3 regions of the Mesorhizobium sp. M6A.T.Ce.TU.016.01.1.1 genome follow, and region 3 is predicted to be linked to each of the others. Evidence: predicted binding sites of a transcription regulator. Region 3 holds the regulator's gene; each other region holds the start of a gene.
The links. The regulator PhoB, encoded in region 3, activates phosphate uptake and scavenging genes when phosphate is short. The targets are predictions, from matches to a motif close to TGTCATNNANCTGTCAT.

Region 1 (7,027 bases), on a different contig from region 3:
ACAAAAGCGCATTGCCGGTGCGGAACCTGATCTGCGACAGCCGCGAGCCGGTGCGGACGACGATCGGAAAGGTGCGCGGGCTGACTTCCAGATAGAGCGGGCCGTTGTAACCGGCAGCGATCTTGTCGAACTCGTGGCCGCGATCGGTCATCACGCGGGTGAAGATGTCGAGCCGTCCGGTCGAGCTCTTCGGGTTGGCCGAGGCCGAAATGTTTGCCGGAAGCGCCAGGCTCTCCAGCAGCGGCACGATATAGACGCAGCCCGTCTCCAGCACCGCGCCGTCGGCGAGATTGATTTCGTGCAGCTTCAGGCGGTCGAGTTTTTCGTCGACCCTATGGTTCGGGCCGGGCAGGAAGGAGGCGCGCACCCGCCAGGCCTTGTCGCCAAGCCTGAGGTCGAGACTGGCCGGCTGTATCTGGTCGGCATCGAGCGCGCGTAGCGACGTCAGCGCGCCCGACTGGAACAGCGCGGAAATATCCTGATCGGGAAGAATGCCTGTCTGCCGCAAAGTCTGGCTCCGCTCGAAGGCCGGGCAACGTATCGTTTGCCGCAGGTTCTTGCCGCGGAACCTGCTGGTACAAACCTCTTAATCATGCCGGCAATTGACGCAAGCGCGGCGCGGGTCTAAAGGGTCGTTATCCCGTGGTGATTTGGCCGGTCGGCTTGCAGCCACGTTAAACAAGTCGCTAAAGGACCGTCGGGCCGCAAGGCCGTATGGACCGGTTGCGACTTTCGCGACCGGTTTTTTTGTGTCTGGAACAAAAGTGATGACAAGCAAGAAGCGCAACTGGAAACCTCAGACAGCACTCGTGCATAGCGGGACCTTGCGTTCCGGCTTCGGCGAGACCTCCGAGGCGATGTACCTCACCCAGGGCTATGTCTACGACACCGCGCAGGCGGCGGAAGCGCGCTTCAAGGGCGAGGAACCGGGCTTCATCTATTCGCGCTATGCCAACCCGACGGTCGACATGTTCGAGAAGCGCATGTGCGCACTGGAAGGTGCCGAAGATGCACGCGCCACAGCATCCGGCATGGCGGCGGTCACCGCAGCACTTTTGTGCAGCGCCAAGGCCGGCGATCATATCGTGGCGGCGCGCGCGCTGTTTGGCTCCTGCCGCTGGGTGGTCGAGACGCTGGCGCCGAAATACGGCATCGAGGCGACGCTGGTCGACGGCACCGAAATCGCCAATTGGGAAAAGGCGGTCAGGCCGAACACCAAGCTGTTCTTTCTTGAAAGCCCAACCAATCCGACGCTGGAAGTCGTCGACATCGCAGCCGTTGCCTCGCTTGCCAATTCGATCGGCGCGCGGCTGATCGTCGACAATGTCTTTGCCACGCCGTTGCAGCAGAAGCCCTTGCAGCTCGGCGCCCATATCGTCGTCTATTCGGCGACCAAGCACATCGACGGCCAGGGCCGCTGCCTCGGCGGCGTCATCCTGTCGGACAAGAAGTGGATCGATGAGAACCTGCACGACTATTTCCGCCACACCGGTCCGAGCCTGTCGCCCTTCAACGCCTGGACGCTGCTGAAGGGCCTGGAAACGCTGCCGTTGCGCGTGCGCCAGCAGACGGAAAGTGCCGGCCGGATCGCAGATTTCCTTGCCGAGCGATCAGAGATTGCCCGTGTCATCTATCCGGGCCGCACCGACCACCCGCAGGCGGCGATCGTCAAAAAGCAGATGTCGGGCGGCTCGACGCTGATCTGCCTCGACGTCAAGGGCGGCAAGCAGGCGGCCTTCGCCTTCCAGAACGCGCTCGATATCGTGCTGATCTCCAACAATCTCGGCGACGCCAAGAGCCTGATCACTCACCCGGCGACGACGACGCACAAGAATCTGAGCGACGAGGCGCGCGCCGAACTCGGCATCGGGCCAGGCACGCTCAGGCTGTCTGTCGGCCTGGAGGACGCCGACGACCTGCTCGAAGACATCGAGCAGGCATTGAAAGCCGCCAGATAGGGATACGCACTGGAGCGGCTTTGCTCGCATCGTCAAAAGCAGGCGCTGTCAGGCGCCCGACGGGGTCTCTTCCAATTCCGCAGCGGCGCTGGTGTGGATGGTCATCGTGTTGCCGCGCCAGTCGACGGCACCGCTGAGCCAGCCTCGCGCCCAAATGGCGGGAAGCATCACGTCCCGCGCAACCATCGCCGGGATCATGCGCAGCGACAGGTGCCAGTCCTTAGCCGAGGCGAGAGCGCATTCCGGCAAATACGCGACTACCAGCACGGCGATGGCGGTTGCCGACAGGCTGAAGCCGGCGCTGGCCGCCGCAATCAGCGCAAGCGCCAGCGGCATCGCCGCGCCGATCAGTATCTCGGGCGCGAAGAACAGGGGGAAGGTGACGCGGCGCAGGCGTGCCCAGCGGGCCTGGCGCGACCAGATTTCGCCGAGAGTTCGCAAACCGAGCGGCTGCTCAAAGGGCGAGGCGACGAGATTGACGCGCAGTCCGAGCCCGTTGACCAGCTTGGTCGCGGCGGCGTCCTCGGCGATCTCGGCGGCAAGCGCACGGATGCCGCCATTGGCGTCGAGCATGGGCTTGTCCCACAACATGCTCTTGCCCTGGGCAAAACCGAGGCCGATCGCCTCGCCGGCATATTGCCAGCGCGCCTGTAGCGTGTTGAGGAATGCGCATTCGACCTCCGCCCAGAACCCGTCCGGCCGCGAGCCGATCGGCGTCGAGCAGACAAGGCCGGTGTCGGGCCGCCACGTCGCCATCAGATGCTGGACATAGTCCCTTGGCATCAGGACGTTGGAATCGGCAAGGATGACCCAGCGGTGGCGCGCGGCCTCCCAGCCCTTCACACAATTGTTGAGTTTCGGATTGCCGCTGATGCGGTCGTCGCCGACGAGCAGCCGGGCCGGCACGGCCGGAAAGCGGGCGATCGCATCGGTGATCGGCCTGACCACCGGGTCGTCGGCATGGGCGACGCAGAAGATGAGCTCATAGCGCGGCCAGTCGAGCGAGAAGACGCGCTCGAGCGTTTCCTCGGCAAACGGCTCGACGCCGCGCGACGGCACGACGATCGACACCGCAGGCGCCTTGCCGGCTGGCGGCGCGATCCTGCCAGGCCGCTTCAGCTTCAACGAAGCGAGCAGGATGCTGGCGAGATTGACAAGGAGCAGAGCTGTGGAAAGCAAGGCGGCTGTGACTGTCAGTTCCATCGATATCTGGTCACTCCAGAAAAACCGGCCGCATGGAAGCCGTTTTCAACAGTTCGACAGAATGCTGAGTCGCCCGGCCCTGCACACCATCATTGTCATGTGTCACTTAAATGACATTGTTCTTCGGCAGCTGCGCTCAAAGGAGTCGGACAACGCCAGAAAGCACCCGGTTGACCAAACCACGGAGAGCGTCGAAAGTTCCGTCTACATATTGTGGAGTAGTCTATGTACAGCGCCGTTACGCGCAACATCGAAGTACAGGTCAGGCCGTTCTATCTGGAGGATCGCTCCGATCCGTCGGAGAACCGCTATGTCTGGGGCTACCAGGTTACCATCGACAATCAGTCGGATGAATTCGTGCAGCTTCTGTCACGCTACTGGCACATCACCGACGGCACCGGCCGGGTCGAGGAAGTGCGCGGCGCCGGTGTTGTCGGCGACCAGCCCGAACTCAACCCCGGCGACAGTTATCAATATACATCCGGCTGCCCGCTCTCGACGCCGTCCGGCATCATGGTCGGCCACTACACGATGCGCAACAAGCGGGGCGAGACGTTTGATATCGCCATCCCCGCCTTTTCGCTCGACTTGCCGGGCACACGGCGGACGGTGAACTGAGAGAGAAAGCATCGGCCGTTCGCGCCGCCCCTCATCCGCCTGCCGGCACCCTCTCCCCGTAAAGGACGGGGAGAAGGGACAAGCTCCAGCGCCCCCTCTCCCCGTCCTTATGGGGAGAGGGTGAGGGGCAGCGCCAACGCTATCCACTTTACTGTGCCGAGCCGAACTCCGCCGGATCGAAGTCATATTGCTTCGAGCAGAATTCGCAGGCGACGTGAATGCCGCCATCCTCGGTGCTGTCCCTGATCTCGTCGGCGGAGAAGCCTTCGAGGATGCCGCGGATCTTCTCCTTGGAACATGAGCACTGGTCGGCGACCGGCACGCCGCCGAAGACATGGACGCCGTGCTCGTGGAACAGCCGGTAAAGCAAGCGCTCGGCGCCGATCGTCGGATCGATCAACTCCGTCGGCTCGATCGTTCCAAGCAACGCCAGCAGTTCCTGCCAGGAATTGTCGGCCGGATCGTGGATCTCCTCACGCGGATCGCCGTCGCCGCCCGGAAGGTCGGGCACGCGCATGCGTTCGGGCGATTGCGGCAGGAATTGCGCCAGAATGCCACCGGCACGCCATTGCTCGCGGGCACCGCCAACGCCGGGCGTCAACAGCTTGGCCACCGAGAGCCTGAGATCGGTCGGGATCTGCTCCGACTGACGGAAATAGGTGCGCGCGGCCTCCTCCAGCGTCTCGCCGTCGAGCTGGACGATGCCCTGATAGCGTTGCGTGTGGGCGCCCTGGTCGATGGTCAGGGCCAGGACACCGCTGCCGAGCAGCGTCTGCTGCGAGGTCTCGCCGGCAGACGTCAGCGCTTCCAGCCGGTCGGCATCAAAGCGCGCATAGGCGCGCAGAGCCTGCGGCGTGGAAAAATCCGCAACCAGCATGTCGACCGGCCCGTCGGTGCGGGTCTGCAGGATGAACTTGCCCTCGAATTTGAGCGAGGTGCCGAGCAGCACCGTCAGCACGCAGGCTTCCGCCAGCAGGCGGGCGACCGGCTCGGGATAGTCATGACGGCTGAGGATCGCGTCGAGCATCGGCCCGAGCTGGACGGTGCGGCCACGCACGTCGAGCGGGCCGACCTCGAAGGGCACGACATGATCGTCGCCGGCATAGCCGAACTCGCCGAGTTTGGGTTGATGTTCAGCCAATTGATGAGTTTCCAACATAACAAAGCTCCGGGGCGCGGCCATGCCGCCCTCCGGGGCGCATGCGTCGAAACGCGCTCGATTTGCGTGATGCGCCTGAGATAGGCACCACACATTGCCGGATCAAGGTGGGCCGGATCAAGGTGGGCCGGATCAAGGTGGGCCGGATCAAGGTGGGCCGGATCAAGGTGGCCCGGATCAAGGTGGCCCGGATCAAGCGCCGAGGCACCAGGCCAGAACCGCCTTCTGGGCGTGGAGCCGGTTCTCGGCCTCGTCGAACACCACCGAATGCGGCCCGTCGATGACCTCGTCGGTGACCTCCTCGCCGCGATGCGCCGGCAGGCAGTGCATGAACAATGCGTCGGGCTTTGCCTTCGCCATCAGCGCCGCGTTGACCTGATAGGGTGAGAAGACATTGTGGCCGCGGGCACGGTGCTCCTGGCCCATCGACACCCAGCAGTCGGTGACGACGCAGTCGGCCTCGTGGACCGCCTCCTCGGGCGAGCGGGTGAAATTCAACTTGCCGCCATGCGCCGTCGACCAGTCGACATGCTTCTGCGCCGGCTCGCTGCCTTCCGGCACGGCAACGTTGAGGTTGAAGCGGAACCGCGCCGAGGCTTCCAGAAGCGAATGCAGCACGTTGTTGCCGTCTCCGGTCCACGCGATGGTCTTGCCGGCGACCGGACCGCGATGTTCCTCGAAGGTCATGATGTCGGCCATCAGCTGGCAGGGATGGGTATCGTCGGTCAGCCCGTTGATGACGGGAACGGTGGCGTTCTCGGTCAGCTCCAGCAGCCGGTCATGCGATGTGGTGCGGATCATGATCGCATCGACATAGCGCGACAGCACCTTGGCCGTGTCGGCGATGGTTTCGGAGCGGCCGAGCTGCATCTCGGTGCCGGTCAGCATGATGGTCTCGCCGCCGAGCTGGCGCATGCCGACGTCGAAGGAGACGCGCGTGCGCGTCGACGGCTTGTCGAAGATCATCGCCAGCACCTTGCCTTCGAGCGGTTTCGTCCGCTCGCCGGCCTTGAGCCTTGCCTTTCGCACGACGGCATCGTCCAGCATGAAGCGCAGATCGCCCTCAGAAACGGCGGAAAGATCGGTGAAATGGCGAAGGCTCATTTGGGGTCTTTCGACTGTTACTTCGCGGCAGCCGCGGCGATGGCGTCGGCCAGGCCCCGGGCGCCGGCGCGGATGCGGTCGAGCGCCTCGTGGATCTCGGCATCGGTGACGGTGAGCGGCGGCAGCAGGCGAAGGACGTTGTCGCCGGCCGGAACCGCCAGCAGATGCTGGTCGCGCAACGCCATGTTCACCTTGGTGTTGGGTGCGGCGCATTTCAAGCCGAGCATCAGGCCGGTGCCTCTGATGTCTTCGATGATATCAGGAAATTCGTCGGCGACACTCGCCAGCCCCTGCTTCAGCAGCAACGCCTTGCGCTGGACATCCTCCAGGAAGCCGTCTTCCAGCACCACGTCGAGCACGGCGTTGCCGACCGCCATCGCCAGCGGGTTGCCGCCGAAAGTGGTGCCGTGCACGCCGGCCGTCATGCCGACGGCCGCCTCGTCGGTGGCGAGGCAGGCGCCCATCGGGAAGCCGCCGCCGATGCCCTTGGCGACCGCCATGATGTCGGGCGTGACGCCAGCCCATTCATGCGCGAACAGCTTACCGGTGCGGCCGATGCCGCACTGGACCTCGTCGAAGATCAGGAGCAGGCCATGCTGCTCGCAGAGCTGCCTCAGCCGTTTCAGCGACTGCGTCGGCACCGGGCGGATGCCACCCTCGCCCTGCACCGGCTCGATCAGGATCGCGGCGGTCTCTGATGTGATCGCCTTTTCGGCGGCGTCGATGTCGTCGAAGCCGACCTGGTCGAAGCCTTCGACCTTGGGTCCGAAACCTTCCAAGTATTTATACTGGCCGCCGGCGGCGATGGTCGCCAGCGTGCGGCCATGAAAGGCGCCTTCGAAGGTGATGATGCGAAAGCGCTCGGGATGGCCCTTGACGAAGTGGTAGCGCCGAGCCGTCTTGATGGCGCATTCCAGCGCCTCGGCGCCGGAATTGGTGAAGAACACCTTGTCGGCGAAGGTGGCGTCGGCCAACCGCTCGCCCA
Region 2 (7,027 bases), on a different contig from region 3:
TTCCGGAACGTAGATGCTTTGGGTCAGGTAGACCCGGCCTTCGGGGTAGTCGAACTTGAGGCTGCCATCGTCGTAGGGGGACGGCAGGTCGAACAGCGCGCGCACCGGATCGAACCAGTCGCGCGGCTTCAATTCCGTGAAAAAGTCGGCGATATATGGAAGGCGGTCGAAGAACTTTCCGGCGTTGGTTTCGTTGGCGAACCAGAGCGAGCCAGAGAGCGCGAGAAACAGGAAAACCAGGCCTCCGATCGTGTAAAGGCGCCGGCGGGCGGCGAGGTCACGCCAGTGCCGCTCGACAGTGGCTCCCTCCGGTGAAAGCGCAGGCGCACGGTAAACGTCGGTCGCACTCATTTATCGATCCCTGGCCCATGATGCGGCAACGCCGCCGGCGGCACATGGCCCCGGCGGCGTTGTGGCAGTTTACTTACGAGCCGATCTTCGCCTTACGGGCGTCGATGATTGCCTGATAGAATTCCGGGGTGACCGGCGAATAGCCCTTGAAGTCGCCGCCCTGTATCGCCGAGAAACAGGCTGGATCGGTTTCCGGAAGCTTGGTCAGGAAATCGGTGACCTTCTGTTTGGCGCCGGCATCGATCGACGCACGCAGCACCAGCGGGCCGTTCGGGATCATCGGCGACTGCCACAATTCGACAAGATCGTCCATCTTGAGGACGCCCTTGTCGACCATCTTGCGCAGATTGCCCGAGCTGTAGCCGTCCTTGAAGTCGCCGACGCCGGAAGCCCAGGTGGTGCCGGCATCGAAGGTGCCCTTCAGGACCTCGAGGACGAGCTGTTCATGGCCGCCACCAAAACCGGTCGACGCGAAGTAGCTCTTCACATCCATGCCGATGTCCTTGGGCAGTGAAGTGACCGGGATCAGGTAACCCGAAGTCGAATCGGGATCGGCGAAACCGAGTTTCTTGCCCTTCATGTCGGCGAGCGTCTTGATGCCGGAATCGGCACGGGCGACCATGACCGAATGATAGCCGGTCGAACCGTCGGTCTGGACCGTCGTCAGGATAGGCTCAACCGCGTCCTTGTTTTCGAGATAGATCTTGGCATAGGCGGAAGCGCCGAGCTCGGCATAGTCAAGCGTGCCGCCGAGCAGGCCCTGGATGACGCCGTCGTAGTCGGCGGCCGGGAACAGCGAGACTTTCTCGACGCCCAGCACTTCCTTGATGTGGTCGGCGAAGCACTGGTAGTTGCGCAGACGGTCGGCTTCGTTCTCGCCGCCCAGAATGCCGACGCGGAATTCCTTCAGGTCCTGTGCCTGAACCGCGCCCATCGCCATGGCGATGATGGAAACAGCACCGAAAAGCATCTTTCTAAACATGTCGCGTCTCTCCTGTTGGTTCCGGCATCGCGCCGGTAGCGTTCGAATTTTGACAGCGCCCTTGACGTGGGCCGGCGATCCAGGCGCTCTTTTGCTTGTCCATGATCGTTTCCGGATACCGGTATCCACTTGTCGGGATCATGGAACTAGTAGCCCGGAAATGCGGGCTCGAGCGGTCCGGCGGATGCGGCGATTTTTTGCTTGATGGTGACGCTGGTCGAGGTGATGGCCTCGGAGATTTCGCCGCCATTGCTGTCGGCGCCGTAGACCATGCGCACGGCTTCGCGGTTGAGGTCTTCGGGTGGGCCGTCGAACACGACCTTGCCGGCGGCCATGCCGATGATGCGGTTGCAATAGGTGCGCGCGGTATCCAGCGTGTGCAGATTGGTGACGACGGTGATGCCCTCGCGCAGATTGATGTCCTGCAGCGAATCCATAACCACCTTGGCGTTGAGCGGGTCGAGCGAGGCGATCGGCTCGTCAGCAAGGATCACCTTCGGCTGCTGCATCATGGCACGGGCAATCGCAACGCGCTGCTGCTGGCCGCCGGACAAGGTGCCGGCCGGCTGCAGCGCCGTGCGGGCAATGTCGAGACGCTCGAGCGCCGCGATCGCCTCGGCCCGTTCCTCGCGAGAAAAGACACCGAGCAGATTGACAACGGTCGAGCGGTGATTGAGCCGGCCGAGCAAGACGTTGGTCAGCACGTCGAGACGCGGCACCAGGTTGAACTGCTGGAAGATCATGGCGCAGTCGCGCTGCCAGCGCCTGAGCAGCGAGCCGCGCAGGCTGGAGACTTCGGCGCCGTCAAAGAAAATCGACCCTTGGCTGGGATCGATGAGGCGGTTGATCATGCGCAAAAGGGTCGACTTGCCGGCACCGGAACGGCCGATGATGCCGACCATCTGACCATGCGGGATCGAGATATCGACATTGCTGACGGCGGTGTTCTTGCCAAACCGGCGGGTGACGCCGCGGATTTCAAGCGTGGCTGAGGTTGCTGACATGGGGCAGGTTCCAGTCCAGTCGCAGTTGAAGGTCCGTTGACCCTCGCTAGCGCAGCCGCATGAACCTGCGGTGTCGGATTGATGTCAGTTTTGTTACTGCCCACAGGCAGAGACGTCGCGCCGTCAGCCCAGGACAAGAAGCTCCTCGAAATACTTCATGTCCTTGAAGCTGCAAAATGCCGGAGGCCGCAGCTCGATCACTGGAGCCTGAAGGGCGAGCAGCGAGAGGCAGTCATCGAATAGCTGTTGCCATTGCGAGGCCCTTTCGTCGTCGAGGTGCCGGATCTGGTAGGCGAAAGTTATGTGGAAAGTGTAGCTGTCGTGATCGGGATGCCGGTATCCGAACGGCACCGACAGGGCATCGCGCCACGCGCGCATGATGCGCTCGTCCTGGTCCGACACGCCGGTAACGGTAAGCCCGGTCGGCACGACATCGACAACCCTGACTTTAAACGCGCCATGGTCCCCGACGCCATTCAGGCGCTCCAGATAGAGCCGTGTCATGTCGTCGATGCTTGTGTCGAGGGGCACATCCTCAGGCCAGTAGGGAAGCCGGCGGCGATATTCGATGATGCCCTGGAACAGCGTCATATGCAGGCTGGAGATCGGCGTGAAGGCCAGCCTGTCGGCATCGGGCATAACGCGCATCCGCTCACGCACTTCGATGACCGCCGTTTCGGAAGCTGAGCCGCTGACGAGATGGCAGACGACCGTGTTGCCGGGCTCGGTCAGGAAATTGCCTGACGTGTCGTAGCGCGTGCCGAGATGCACGGGAGGGTTCGGGTTCGAGCCGGCAAAGAATCCGGCGAGCGAAGGTTTGATGGGCATGGCGATCTCCAGGGAAAGACCGCCTTTGTCCGAGTCATGTGTCAGAGGTGTGAAACGGGCGGGTTCGTCCTGTGGTCAGCCGTACTTTTCCAGAAACGCTTCCGCCGAAAGCGCGCGAAAATCGTCGAGCGCGGCGCGCAGCCTGATATGGTCCCAATCCCACCAGGCGAGCGCCTGATAACGTTCCGCCGTGCGGCGGTCGAAGCGTTCGCGGATCGGTTTCGCCGGCACGCCGCCGACAATGGTGTAGGGCGCGACGTCCTTCGACACCACGGCGCCGGCGCCGACCGCCGCGCCATCGCCGACGTTGACGCCGGGCAGGATGGTCGAGCCGTGGCCAAGCCAGGTGTCATGGCCGATGGTGACGCGCTTGGCGCGACGCTGAGCGAAGAATTCGCTCTCGTGCTCGGCGTCGTCCCAATAGTCCGAGGCGCGGTAGGTGAAATGGTGCAGCGTCGGCCGCCAGGTCGGGTGGTTGGTGGCGTTGATGCGCACATTGGCGGCAATGTTGGCAAATTTGCCGATCGTCGCGCACCAGACGCCGCAGTCCTGCATCATGTAGGAATAGTCGCCCAACGTGCTTTCCGAAACCCGGCAGCGGTCGGCGATCTCGGTCCAGCGGCCAAGCGTCGAGTTCTCGACTTCCGCCGTCTCGTGGACAAGCGGCGCTTCCGACAGTTTTCTGGTCATGCGGCGATTTTCCCGGCGGCAAAAGCGGTCACGTCGATGACGCGGTCGGCTACCGCCTCGCGCACGTCGTGGTCATGGAAGATGCCAAGCAGGGCGACGCCAGCCGCCTTCTTGGCCGCGATCAGCGCAATCACCACGTCGCGGTTCCTGGCATCGAGCGAGGCGGTCGGCTCGTCGAGCAGCAGGATCGGGTGCTCGGTGATGAAGCCGCGCGCGATGTTGACGCGCTGCTGCTCGCCGCCGGAAAAGGTCGCCGGCGGCAGCATCCAGAGTTTTTCGGGCAGGTTGAGCTGCGCCAGCAAGGCGCGCGCCTTATTGCGCGCGACCTCACGGTCCGCGCCGCGCTCGACCAGCGGTTCGGCGACAACGTCGAGGGCGGAGACGCGCGGCACGGTGCGCAGGAACTGACTGACATAGCCGATCGTGAGCCGGCGCACGGCAAGCACGGTGCGCGGGCTGGCCGTTGCGAGATCGATGAGCCCATCCTCGTGCTGGACGATGATCTGGCCTGCGTCGACGGCGTAGTTGCCGTAGAGCATCTTCAGGATCGAGCTCTTGCCGGCGCCAGAGGGGCCGCCGAGCACTGCGCATTCACCGCTCCTGATCGAGAACGAGACGCCGGCGACGACAGGCAGTTTGATGCCGTCGCGCAGATGCATGGTGAAGCTCTTGGCGACATCGGAGACGACGAGAGGGGTTGCCATCAGAAGGTGCTCCAATCGTCGTTCGTTGGCAGGCCAGAGGGGGGTGACTTGGCGCCATCGTCAAACCTGCAAAATCGAGGAAACCAGCAATTGCGTATAAGGCGCGCGCGGATCGTCGAGCACGCGGTCGGTGAGGCCGCTTTCGACGACGCGGCCATCCTTCATCACCATCATGCGTTGCGACAAAAGCCGCGCCACCGCGAGGTCGTGGGTGACGACGATGGCCGCGAGGCCAAGATCGGTGACCAGCCCGCGCAACAAATCGAGCAGGCGTGCCTGCACCGAGACGTCGAGGCCGCCGGTCGGCTCGTCCATGAACACCAGCCGCGGCCCGGTGACCAGGTTGCGGGCGATCTGCAGGCGCTGGCGCATGCCGCCGGAGAAGGCGCGCGGTTCGTCGTCGATGCGGTCCTCGTCGATCTCGACGCGCGACAGCCAGTCGACTGCGGTGGCGCGAATTTTTCCATAATGGCGGTCGCCCACCGCCATCAGCCGCTCGCCGACATTGGCGCCGGCGGACACCGTCATGCGCAGTCCGTCGGCGGGGTTCTGGTGGACGAAGCCCCAGTCGGTGCGCATCAGGAAGCGGCGCTCGGCCTCGCTCATCCGGTAGAGCTCGCGAAACTGGCCGTCGCGCATGCGGTAGCTGGCGGTGCCGGAGCTCGGCAACAATCTGGTCGAGAGGCAGTTCAGCAGCGTCGTTTTGCCGGAACCGGATTCGCCGACCACCGCCAGCACCTCGCCCGGCCACAGGTCGAAGGTGACGTTCTCGCATCCGACGCGCGAGCCATAGAATTTGGAGAGCGCTGAAACGCGCAGCAGCGGCTCGTCGGTCATTGCGCCGGCTCCGTTTTTTCCAGGGCAAGAGGGGTTTCAGGCGCAAGGCGGCCGCGATGGCCTTGTTCGCGCCGCTTCTCGCAATGATCGGTGTCGGAGCACACGAACATGTGGCCGCCATGATCGTCGAGGATGACCTCGTCGAGATAGACGTTCTCAGCCGCGCACAACGCGCAGGGCTGGTCGAAGGTCTGCACCTCGAACGGATGGTCCTCGAAGTCGAGGCTGACCACATCGGTGAAAGGCGGCAGCGCATAGATGCGCTTTTCGCGGCCGGCGCCAAATAGCTGCAAAGCCGGCGAACGATGCATCTTCGGATTGTCGAATTTCGGTGTTGGCGAAGGGTCCATCACATAGCGGCCCTCGACTTTGACCGGATAGGCGTAGGTGGTGGCGATGCGACCGTGCCTGGCAATGTCCTCGTAGAGCTTCACATGCATGAGGCCGTATTCCTCCAGCGCATGCATCTTGCGCGTTTCGGTCTCGCGCGGCTCGAGGAAGCGCAGCGGCTCGGGGATCGGCACCTGATAGACCAGCACCTGGCCCGATGTCAGCGGATGTTCTGGGATGCGGTGGCGGGTCTGGATGATGGTCGCCTTCGCCGTCTCGGTGGTGACAGCGACATTGGCGACCTTCTTGAAGAAGGCGCGGATCGAAACGGCATTAGTGGTGTCGTCGGCGCCCTGGTCGATGACCTTCAGCACATCGTCCGGGCCGATGATCGAAGCGGTGACCTGGACGCCGCCGGTGCCCCAGCCATAGGGCATCGGCATTTCGCGCGAGGCGAACGGCACCTGATAGCCGGGAATGGCGATGCCCTTGAGGATCGCCCGGCGGATCATCCGCTTGGTCTGCTCATCGAGATAGGCGAAGTTGTAGGTGGCGATGTCGGTCGGTTGTGCGGTCATTCCGCTGCCTCCCTTTTCTCCTCGGCTTTGCCGGCGTTTTCGCGAGCATCATGCTCGGCGCGCATGCGGCGCACGAGGTCGAGCTCGGCCTGGAAGTCGACATAGTGCGGCAGCTTCAGATGCTCGACGAAGCCGGTCGCCTGGACATTGTCGGAATGCGAGATGACGAACTCCTCGTCCTGGGCCGCGGCGACGACATCTTCGCCGAATTCCGAAGCGCGTAACGCCCGGTCGCACAGCGCCATGGCCATCGCCTTGCGCTCGCTCTGGCCGAAGACGAGGCCGTAGCCGCGGGTGAATTGCGGGGGCGCCTTGGCCGAGCCCTTGAACTGGTTGACCATCTGGCACTCGGTGACGCGAACGGAGCCGAGCGGTACCGCGAAGGGCAGCTCCGCGACATCGAGTTCCAACTCGACCTCACCGATGCGAACCTCGCCGACGAAGGGGTGGTTGCGGGCATAGCCGCGCTGGGTGGAATAGCCGAGTGCGAGGAGAAAACCCTCGTCGCCGCGTGACAGCGCCTGCAGGCGGATGTCGCGCGCCATCGGGAATTCCAGCGGCTCGCGGGTGATGTCGCCGGGGACATGGTCCTGCGGCATGTCGCCGTCGGGCTCGATCAGGCCTTCGCGGGCGAGGATGGCGGAGACACGGGGCATGGCTTCCGCCTCGCTGGCACGCTGCTGCGGCTCGGCGACGTCGCGGCCCGCGGCAAGCTCGGGATCG
Region 3 (7,027 bases):
AGGCGATCCCGGCGCTGCGGCAGAACTATCTGACGCTGCCGATCGATCTTTCGGCGGCCAAGGTAGACCCGGCGAAACTCGACGCCGTCAACTACGACGCCATCGCCCAGGAAGCGCTTACGGCAAAATTTCCGGATGTGACGAGCCGTCAGGACAAGCGCCTGCTGCGCGGACTGATTTCCACGGGCACAGGCGTGTTCCTGCGCAAAGATATCGCTGCTGATCCGGGGATGCTCGGAGGAACTGTGGACTATGCGGTTCCACTTGACGATTTTGCCGATCTTTATCTCAAGGGTTTGCTTGCCGACGTCGGTTCGGACGAAGCGATTTCGACAAGCGTCACGCCTTCGCAAACCAGCGGCGACATCGATCTGACCTTCGGCGACGATGCCATGCTGGCGCTGGCGCGCGGCCATGGCGCGACCGAGGGCGAAAACGGCATGCTCACGCTGACGAGCGGCGCGTCGTCGCTGCTGGTCGCGTTCAACGGCGGCACGGTCAAGCTGACCGCGCTGTCGCCTGGGGCCAACGGAACGGCGGTCGCAAAGGGCACGGTGATCGAGGCGCTGGACAGCACGGCGCCAGCCGCAAGCGGCCAGGCATTCCTGCGGGTCATCGACACGCCGGAAGCATCGCGAAAGATTTCGGACAAGGTGATCGTCTGGCTCGACACGCTGAAGAGCGCCGGCCTGATCGAAAGCCGGTTCAACTCGATCTTCTTCTTCACCGGCGCAAGCCGCGAGCCGGAACTGGCCGGTATCTGGGGCGCGGTCGTCGGATCGTTCCTGACCATGATCGTAACGCTCGCCATCGCCTTCCCGATCGGCGTTTCGGCGGCGATCTATCTTGAGGAATTTGCGCCCAAGAACCGGCTGACGACGATCATCGAAGTGAATATCAACAATCTGGCGGCGGTGCCTTCGATCGTCTTCGGCCTGCTTGGACTTGCCGTATTCCTGAATTTCTTCGGCCTGCCGCGCTCGGCCCCGGTGGTTGGCGGCATGGTGCTGGCGCTGATGACCCTGCCGATCATCATTATAGCCTCACGCGCTTCGCTGCGCGCCGTGCCACCGTCGATCCGCGAGGCCGCACTTGGCATCGGAGCGTCCAAGGTCCAGACCGTATTCCATCACGTCCTGCCGCTGGCGATGCCGGGTATCATGACCGGCACCATCCTCGGAATGGCGCATGCGCTGGGTGAAACCGCGCCGTTGCTGATGATCGGCATGGTCGCCTTCATCGTCGACATTCCCGGTGGCTTCACCGATCCCGCGACGATCCTGCCGGTGCAGATATTCATGTGGGCCGATTTTCCTGAAGCGGGGTTCCAGCAGAAGACTTCGGCGGCGATTTTGATTTTGCTGGTGTTTTTGGTCATCATGAATGCCATCGCGGTGATACTGCGCAGGCGCTTCGAGCGGCGCTGGTAAGGAGTAGAGGATATGAACATCATGACGGAAGCCAGCGTCGAGCAGAAACTGAGTAGCGGAACCAACGAGCCTTCGATCAAGATGAAGGGCGAAAAGGTCTCCGTTCATTACGGCGAGAAGCGAGCTCTGTTCGACGTGGATCTCGATGTCCGCGAGAACCAGGTGACGGCGTTGATCGGCCCATCGGGCTGCGGCAAGTCGACCTTTCTGCGTTGCTTGAACCGAATGAACGACACGATCGACATCGCGCGGGTAAGCGGCAAGATCACGCTCGACAACGAGGATGTCTACGACCCGAAAATCGATGTCGTCGAGCTGCGAGCTCGCGTCGGCATGGTGTTCCAGAAGCCGAACCCGTTTCCGAAGTCGATCTACGAAAACGTCGCCTACGGTCCGCGCATTCACGGTCTGGCCAGGAGCAAGGCGGAGTTGGACGGCATCGTCGAATCGAGCCTGAAGAAGGCCGGCCTGTTCAACGAGGTCAAGGATCGCCTGCTCGAGTCGGGCACTGGCCTTTCCGGTGGCCAGCAGCAGCGCCTGTGCATTGCGCGCGCCATCGCTGTGTCACCGGAAGTGATCCTGATGGACGAGCCGTGTTCTGCGCTCGATCCGATCGCCACCGCCCGTGTCGAGGAACTGATTGACGAACTGCGCCAGAACTACACGATCGTCATCGTCACCCATTCGATGCAGCAGGCAGCGCGCGTGTCGCAGCGCACGGCGATGTTCCATCTCGGCTATCTGGTCGAGGAGGGCGCGACCGACAAGATGTTCACCAACCCCGACGACAAGCGCACCCAGGACTACATCACCGGCCGGTTCGGCTAAGCGGTCCGGCGAATTTCGAGCACGAGGACAGTATCATGGGTGAACATACCGTCGCATCTTTCGACGAGGAACTGGAGCACATCGACAGGCTGATCCGCGACATGGACGAGCTTGCCGCCGCGATGGTCGCAGCCTCGATCCGCGCGTTGCTCGCGTCAGATAATGCGATGGCGCAGCGCGTCGTCTCGGATGACGCCATCATGGATGCGCGGCAGCGTGAACTCGACGACAGCGCGATCACGCTGATCGCCAAGCGGCAGCCGATGGCGCAAGATCTGCGCGCCGTGGTTGGCGCAATCCGGATGGCCGGCGATCTCGAGCGCATCGGCGACCTAGCCAAGAACATAGCCAAGCGGGTCAGCGCCGTCGGGCAGAGCGCCACGCCGCGTAATCTCTCGCACGGTATCGACGCGATGGCGGATCTCGTTCTCGAGCAGCTCCGCGGCGTGGTCGAGCACTATGTGTCGCGCAACGCCGGCGCGTTGAAAGAGCTGCGCGCCGCCGACGAGAAGATCGACGTGAAATACACGGCGGTTTTTCGCGAACTCCTGACCTACATGATGGAGGATCCGCGCAACATCACCGCCTGCACGCATCTTCTGTTCTGCGCCAAGAATCTCGAGCGTATCGGCGATCATGTCACCAACATCGCCGAGAACGCCTACTATGTCGTGACCGGGCAGCAATTGCCGGCGGATCGGCCGAAGCTCGACGAAACGACGATGCCGGCGTCGGCGACATGACAGGGGTAACCGGCCGATGATCGCGCCGCGCATCATGGTGGTGGAGGACGAAGAGCCGCTGGGCGTCCTCCTTCGCTACAATCTGGAATCCGAAGGCTATCAGGTCGAGGTGGTGACGCGCGGCGACGAGGCCGAAATCCGGCTTCAGGAAAACGTGCCCGATCTTCTGGTGCTCGACTGGATGGTGCCGGCGGTTTCGGGCATCGAGCTTTGCCGTCGCCTTCGGGTGCGTCCCGAAACCGAGCGGCTGCCGATCATCATGCTGACCGCGCGCGGCGAGGAAAGCGACCGGGTGCGCGGCCTCTCGACCGGGGCCGACGACTATCTGGTCAAGCCGTTCTCGACACCGGAATTCATGGCCAGGGTCAAGGCGCTGCTGCGCCGCGCCAAGCCCGAAGTGCTGTCCAGCGTGCTGAAGGTCGGTGACATCATGCTCGATCGCGAATCGCACAGGGTCTATCGCAAGAAGAGCGAGATCCGGCTCGGGCCGACCGAATTCCGGCTGCTCGAATTCATGATGCGGCACCCGGGTCGGGTGTTCTCGCGCAGCCAGTTGCTCGACAATGTCTGGGGCGAGACGATCTACATCGACGAGCGCACGGTGGACGTCCATGTCGGCCGGCTGCGCAAGGCGGTCAACAATGGCCGCATGCCCGATGTCATCCGCACCATCCGCGGCGCGGGCTATGCGATCAGGGAAGACTGAACAGACTGCCTAAATTCAAGCTGCGTTCTTCCATTCAGGCCACGTGCTTCCTGGCCGTGCCGGACTTCCCTTGCGCGCCCGGCGCGAAAATCTCCTGGTCGACGAAGCTCAGCGCTCGCATGGCGCAGCCTTCGCGGATCAGCGGCAGCTCGTTCGGCTCAGTGTCGAAGGAAATCGAACCCGAATGCTGACCGCCGGCGGTCTGAGCGATGGCCTCGCGCAGGGCCGGCTCGATCAGGTCGAAGGCGGCAGCGCTGGCGCCGACCATGGCGACCGGCGCCGGATCGATCAACGCGAACAGGCTGCCGAGCCCGAAGCCGAGCGCTTCGCCGGCCTTGCGGTAGGCTTCGCGCTCGGGTCCGTCCGTCTGGCGCGCCCGGGCCGCCAGTGCCCGCATCTCGGCGTCGCTGACATCGGCGACCGGCTCGGCGTTCTCGCTCAACTGCCTTGCATTGCGCCAGATGGCGTAGTTGCCGGCATAGGCCTCGACGCAGCCGCGCCGCCCGCAGCGGCAAAGCGCGCCGCCCGGCCGGTGGATCATGTGGCCGAATTCGCCGCCTGAGGAATGGGTGCCGGTGAACAGTTCGCCCTTCAGCACCAGCCCCATGCCGATGCCGTGGGAGAGCAGGATGGCGATGAAATCGTCGCGGTAGCGATCCGGGTCGCGCCAGCGCAGCGCCACGGCCATCATGTTGCAGTCGTTCTCCATGATGGCCGGGATGCCGAACTCACGTTCCAGAATGTCGGCGAAGGCAATGTTCGTCTGCGGCGTGATCGGCGACCACAACATGGCGCGCGCATGGGAATCGGTGATGCCCTGGATCGCCAGCGCGATGCGGGCGACGCTTTGGACATCGAGATCGGGATCTTCGAGCCGGCGCCGGACGATGGCGACACATTCGTCGATCAGCTCGTCGCGCGACATGGTCAGCGTGTCCAGCCGGCGCTGTTCCTCGGCGACCACTTGTCCGGCATAATCGATGACGGCGACCGAAAGGAAATTCAGCGACAACACGACGGCCAACACCGCTGCCGCTTCCGGATTGAGGCTAAGGCCGACCTGCGGCCGGCCGCGTTTCAGCGAAACGGTCTCGCTCGCTTTGCTCTCGGTCAGGATGCCTTCCTGGATGAGGTCGGAAGAGATCGCCGATATGGTCGAATGGCTGAGGCCGGTGGTCGCGGCGATCTCGGTTCGCGACGGCTGGCCTGCCCGGCGTACGGCCGAAATCACCATCGCCCGGTTGCGCCGACGCAAATCGTCATGACGGATTCCAACCGACATCCTTTGCTTCCTCCCTCTTGCCGCGGCCGCTCATGAACCGGAAGCCGTCGGTAGCGTCCGACAAATACTGGCAGAAGCAGAAGGCCCTGTCATTGTTTATTCCGGGGCTCGAAAAAAGTCGGCAGGGACATCAAAATCCATCAGAATTGATGTTGACAGCGCTTCGGCGTTGGACCAGTATTTTTTCGAGGCTCGAAAAAATAGAGCCTTTGTGCCGGCCTTCGGGCCAGTTTGGTCGCGCCGTATCGCGGCGCAGGGAGGACTATCATGAAGAGATTCGCAGCCGCCATCCTGGCGGGGGTCGCCATGTCGCTGACGCTCGCGTCGGTCGCACAGGCGAAGGACAAGGTCATTGGCGTTTCGTGGTCGAACTTCCAGGAAGAGCGCTGGAAGACCGACGAAGCCGCCATGAAGACAGCGATCGAGGCCGCCGGCGACAAGTATATTTCCGCCGATGCGCAGTCCAATCCCGGCAAGCAGCTGACCGATGTCGAGAGCCTGATCTCGCAGGGCGCCAACGCGCTCATCATCCTTGCGCAAGATGCGTCGGCCATCGGGCCGGCGGTGCAAAAGGCGCTGGACGAAGGCATTCCGGTCGTCGGCTATGACCGGTTGATCGAGAACAAGGACGTGTTCTATCTGACCTTCGACAACCAGGAAGTCGGCCGCATGCAGGCCCGCGAAGTGTTCAAGGTCGCGCCGGAAGGCAACTACGTCTTCATCAAGGGCTCGGGCGCCGATCCGAATGCCGATTTCCTGTTCGCCGGCTCCATGGAAGTGCTCAAGGATGCCATCGACAGCGGCAAGATCAAGAATGTCGGCGAGGCGTATACCGACGGCTGGCTTCCCGCCAACGCCCAGAAGAACATGGAACAGTTCCTGACCGCCAACGACAACAAGGTCGATGCGGTGGTTGCCGCCAATGACGGCACCGCCGGTGGCGTCGTCGCGGCGCTGACGGCGCAAGGCTTGGCCGGATCCGTCCCGGTGTCCGGCCAGGACGGCGACCATGCAGCGCTGAACCGCATTGCGCTCGGCACACAGACCGTATCGGTGTGGAAGGACGCGCGAGAGCTCGGCAAGAACGCCGCCGAGATCGCCTCGCAGCTTGCCGATGGCAAGCAGATGACCGACATTGCGGGCGTCAAGGACTTCACCACGCCGGGCGGCAATGCCGTCAAGTCGCTGTTCCTGACGCCGATTGCCATCACCAAGGACAATCTCAACGTCGTCATCGACGCCGGCTGGATCAAGAAGGACGAAGTCTGCGCGGGTGTCGCCGCGGGCAGCGTTGCGGCCTGCAACTGATCTGGATCATTTCGCAAGGAAACGAACGCCGCGGCTGTCAGGCCGCGGCGTTTTTCGAGAGGCTTTCCGCTTCAAATGACCGTGGAAAGCAAATAGCATTCTGTTCCGGCATCCGCGCCAGACGGCAACCCGGTCGGAGGACATCATGACCGACACGGCATCCAACCCACCGGTCGCCCACACGGCCGAAGACCGGGCGCGCGAATCCGAGCTCAGCGCCATCGGACGGTTCCTCAAGGCAACCGAGCTCGATATACGCATGCTCGGCATGGTCGGCGCTCTGCTGGTCATCTGGGTTGGAATTCACATCCTGTCGGGTGGGCTTTTCCTCACGCCGCGCAATCTCTGGAACCTGTCGGTGCAGACCTCCTCGGTGGCGATCATGGCGACCGGCATGGTGCTGGTCATCGTGATGCGCAACATCGATCTTTCGGTGGGCTCCGTCGAAGGCGTGATCGGCATGGTGATGGGCGTGGCGCAGGCCGAATTCCTGATCCGCGTCATGGGGCTCCAGGTGGGAAATCCCTGGATATGGATTATCGCATTGGCTGCCGGTGTGGTGCTCGGCCTCATGATAGGCGCGCTCCAGGGCTTCATCATCGCTTATCTCGAGGTTCCGGCCTTCATCGTGACGCTGGGCGGCTTGCTGATCTGGCGTGGCATGGCGTGGCTGATGACGAGCGGGCGCACCGTCGCGCCGCTCGACGCCACCTTCCAGCTCATGGGTGGC

Region 1: EOC94_RS10835 (ceramide glucosyltransferase) is a predicted target of PhoB. The motif match lies at 3,261-3,277, and genes of this name have one in related genera.
Region 2: phnC (phosphonate ABC transporter ATP-binding protein) is a predicted target of PhoB. The motif match lies at 2,408-2,424, and genes of this name have one in related genera.

The regions. Positions count from the first base shown of each region.
Region 1 is NZ_RZTJ01000004.1:439,063-446,089, reverse strand. It holds gene EOC94_RS10845 (2'-deoxycytidine 5'-triphosphate deaminase) at 1-508, opposite strand, end outside; SAM riboswitch at 633-710, shown strand; gene EOC94_RS10840 (O-succinylhomoserine sulfhydrylase) at 768-1,958, shown strand; gene EOC94_RS10835 (ceramide glucosyltransferase) at 2,007-3,161, opposite strand; gene apaG (Co2+/Mg2+ efflux protein ApaG) at 3,387-3,779, shown strand; gene EOC94_RS10825 (Hsp33 family molecular chaperone) at 3,928-4,962, opposite strand; gene argF (ornithine carbamoyltransferase) at 5,131-6,042, opposite strand; gene EOC94_RS10815 (aspartate aminotransferase family protein) at 6,060-7,027, opposite strand, start outside.
Region 2 is NZ_RZTJ01000010.1:140,602-147,628, reverse strand. It holds gene phnE (phosphonate ABC transporter, permease protein PhnE) at 1-351, opposite strand, end outside; gene phnD (phosphonate ABC transporter substrate-binding protein) at 425-1,333, opposite strand; gene phnC (phosphonate ABC transporter ATP-binding protein) at 1,480-2,337, opposite strand; gene EOC94_RS19580 (DUF1868 domain-containing protein) at 2,461-3,165, opposite strand; gene EOC94_RS19575 (DapH/DapD/GlmU-related protein) at 3,241-3,855, opposite strand; gene phnL (phosphonate C-P lyase system protein PhnL) at 3,852-4,559, opposite strand; gene phnK (phosphonate C-P lyase system protein PhnK) at 4,620-5,396, opposite strand; gene EOC94_RS19560 (alpha-D-ribose 1-methylphosphonate 5-phosphate C-P-lyase PhnJ) at 5,393-6,304, opposite strand; gene EOC94_RS19555 (carbon-phosphorus lyase complex subunit PhnI) at 6,301-7,027, opposite strand, start outside.
Region 3 is NZ_RZTJ01000001.1:411,261-418,287, forward strand. It holds gene pstA (phosphate ABC transporter permease PstA) at 1-1,430, shown strand, start outside; gene pstB (phosphate ABC transporter ATP-binding protein PstB) at 1,443-2,258, shown strand; gene phoU (phosphate signaling complex protein PhoU) at 2,294-3,001, shown strand; gene phoB (phosphate regulon transcriptional regulator PhoB) at 3,018-3,707, shown strand; gene EOC94_RS02165 (ROK family protein) at 3,742-4,989, opposite strand; gene xylF (D-xylose ABC transporter substrate-binding protein) at 5,257-6,297, shown strand; gene EOC94_RS02175 (sugar ABC transporter permease) at 6,443-7,027, shown strand, end outside.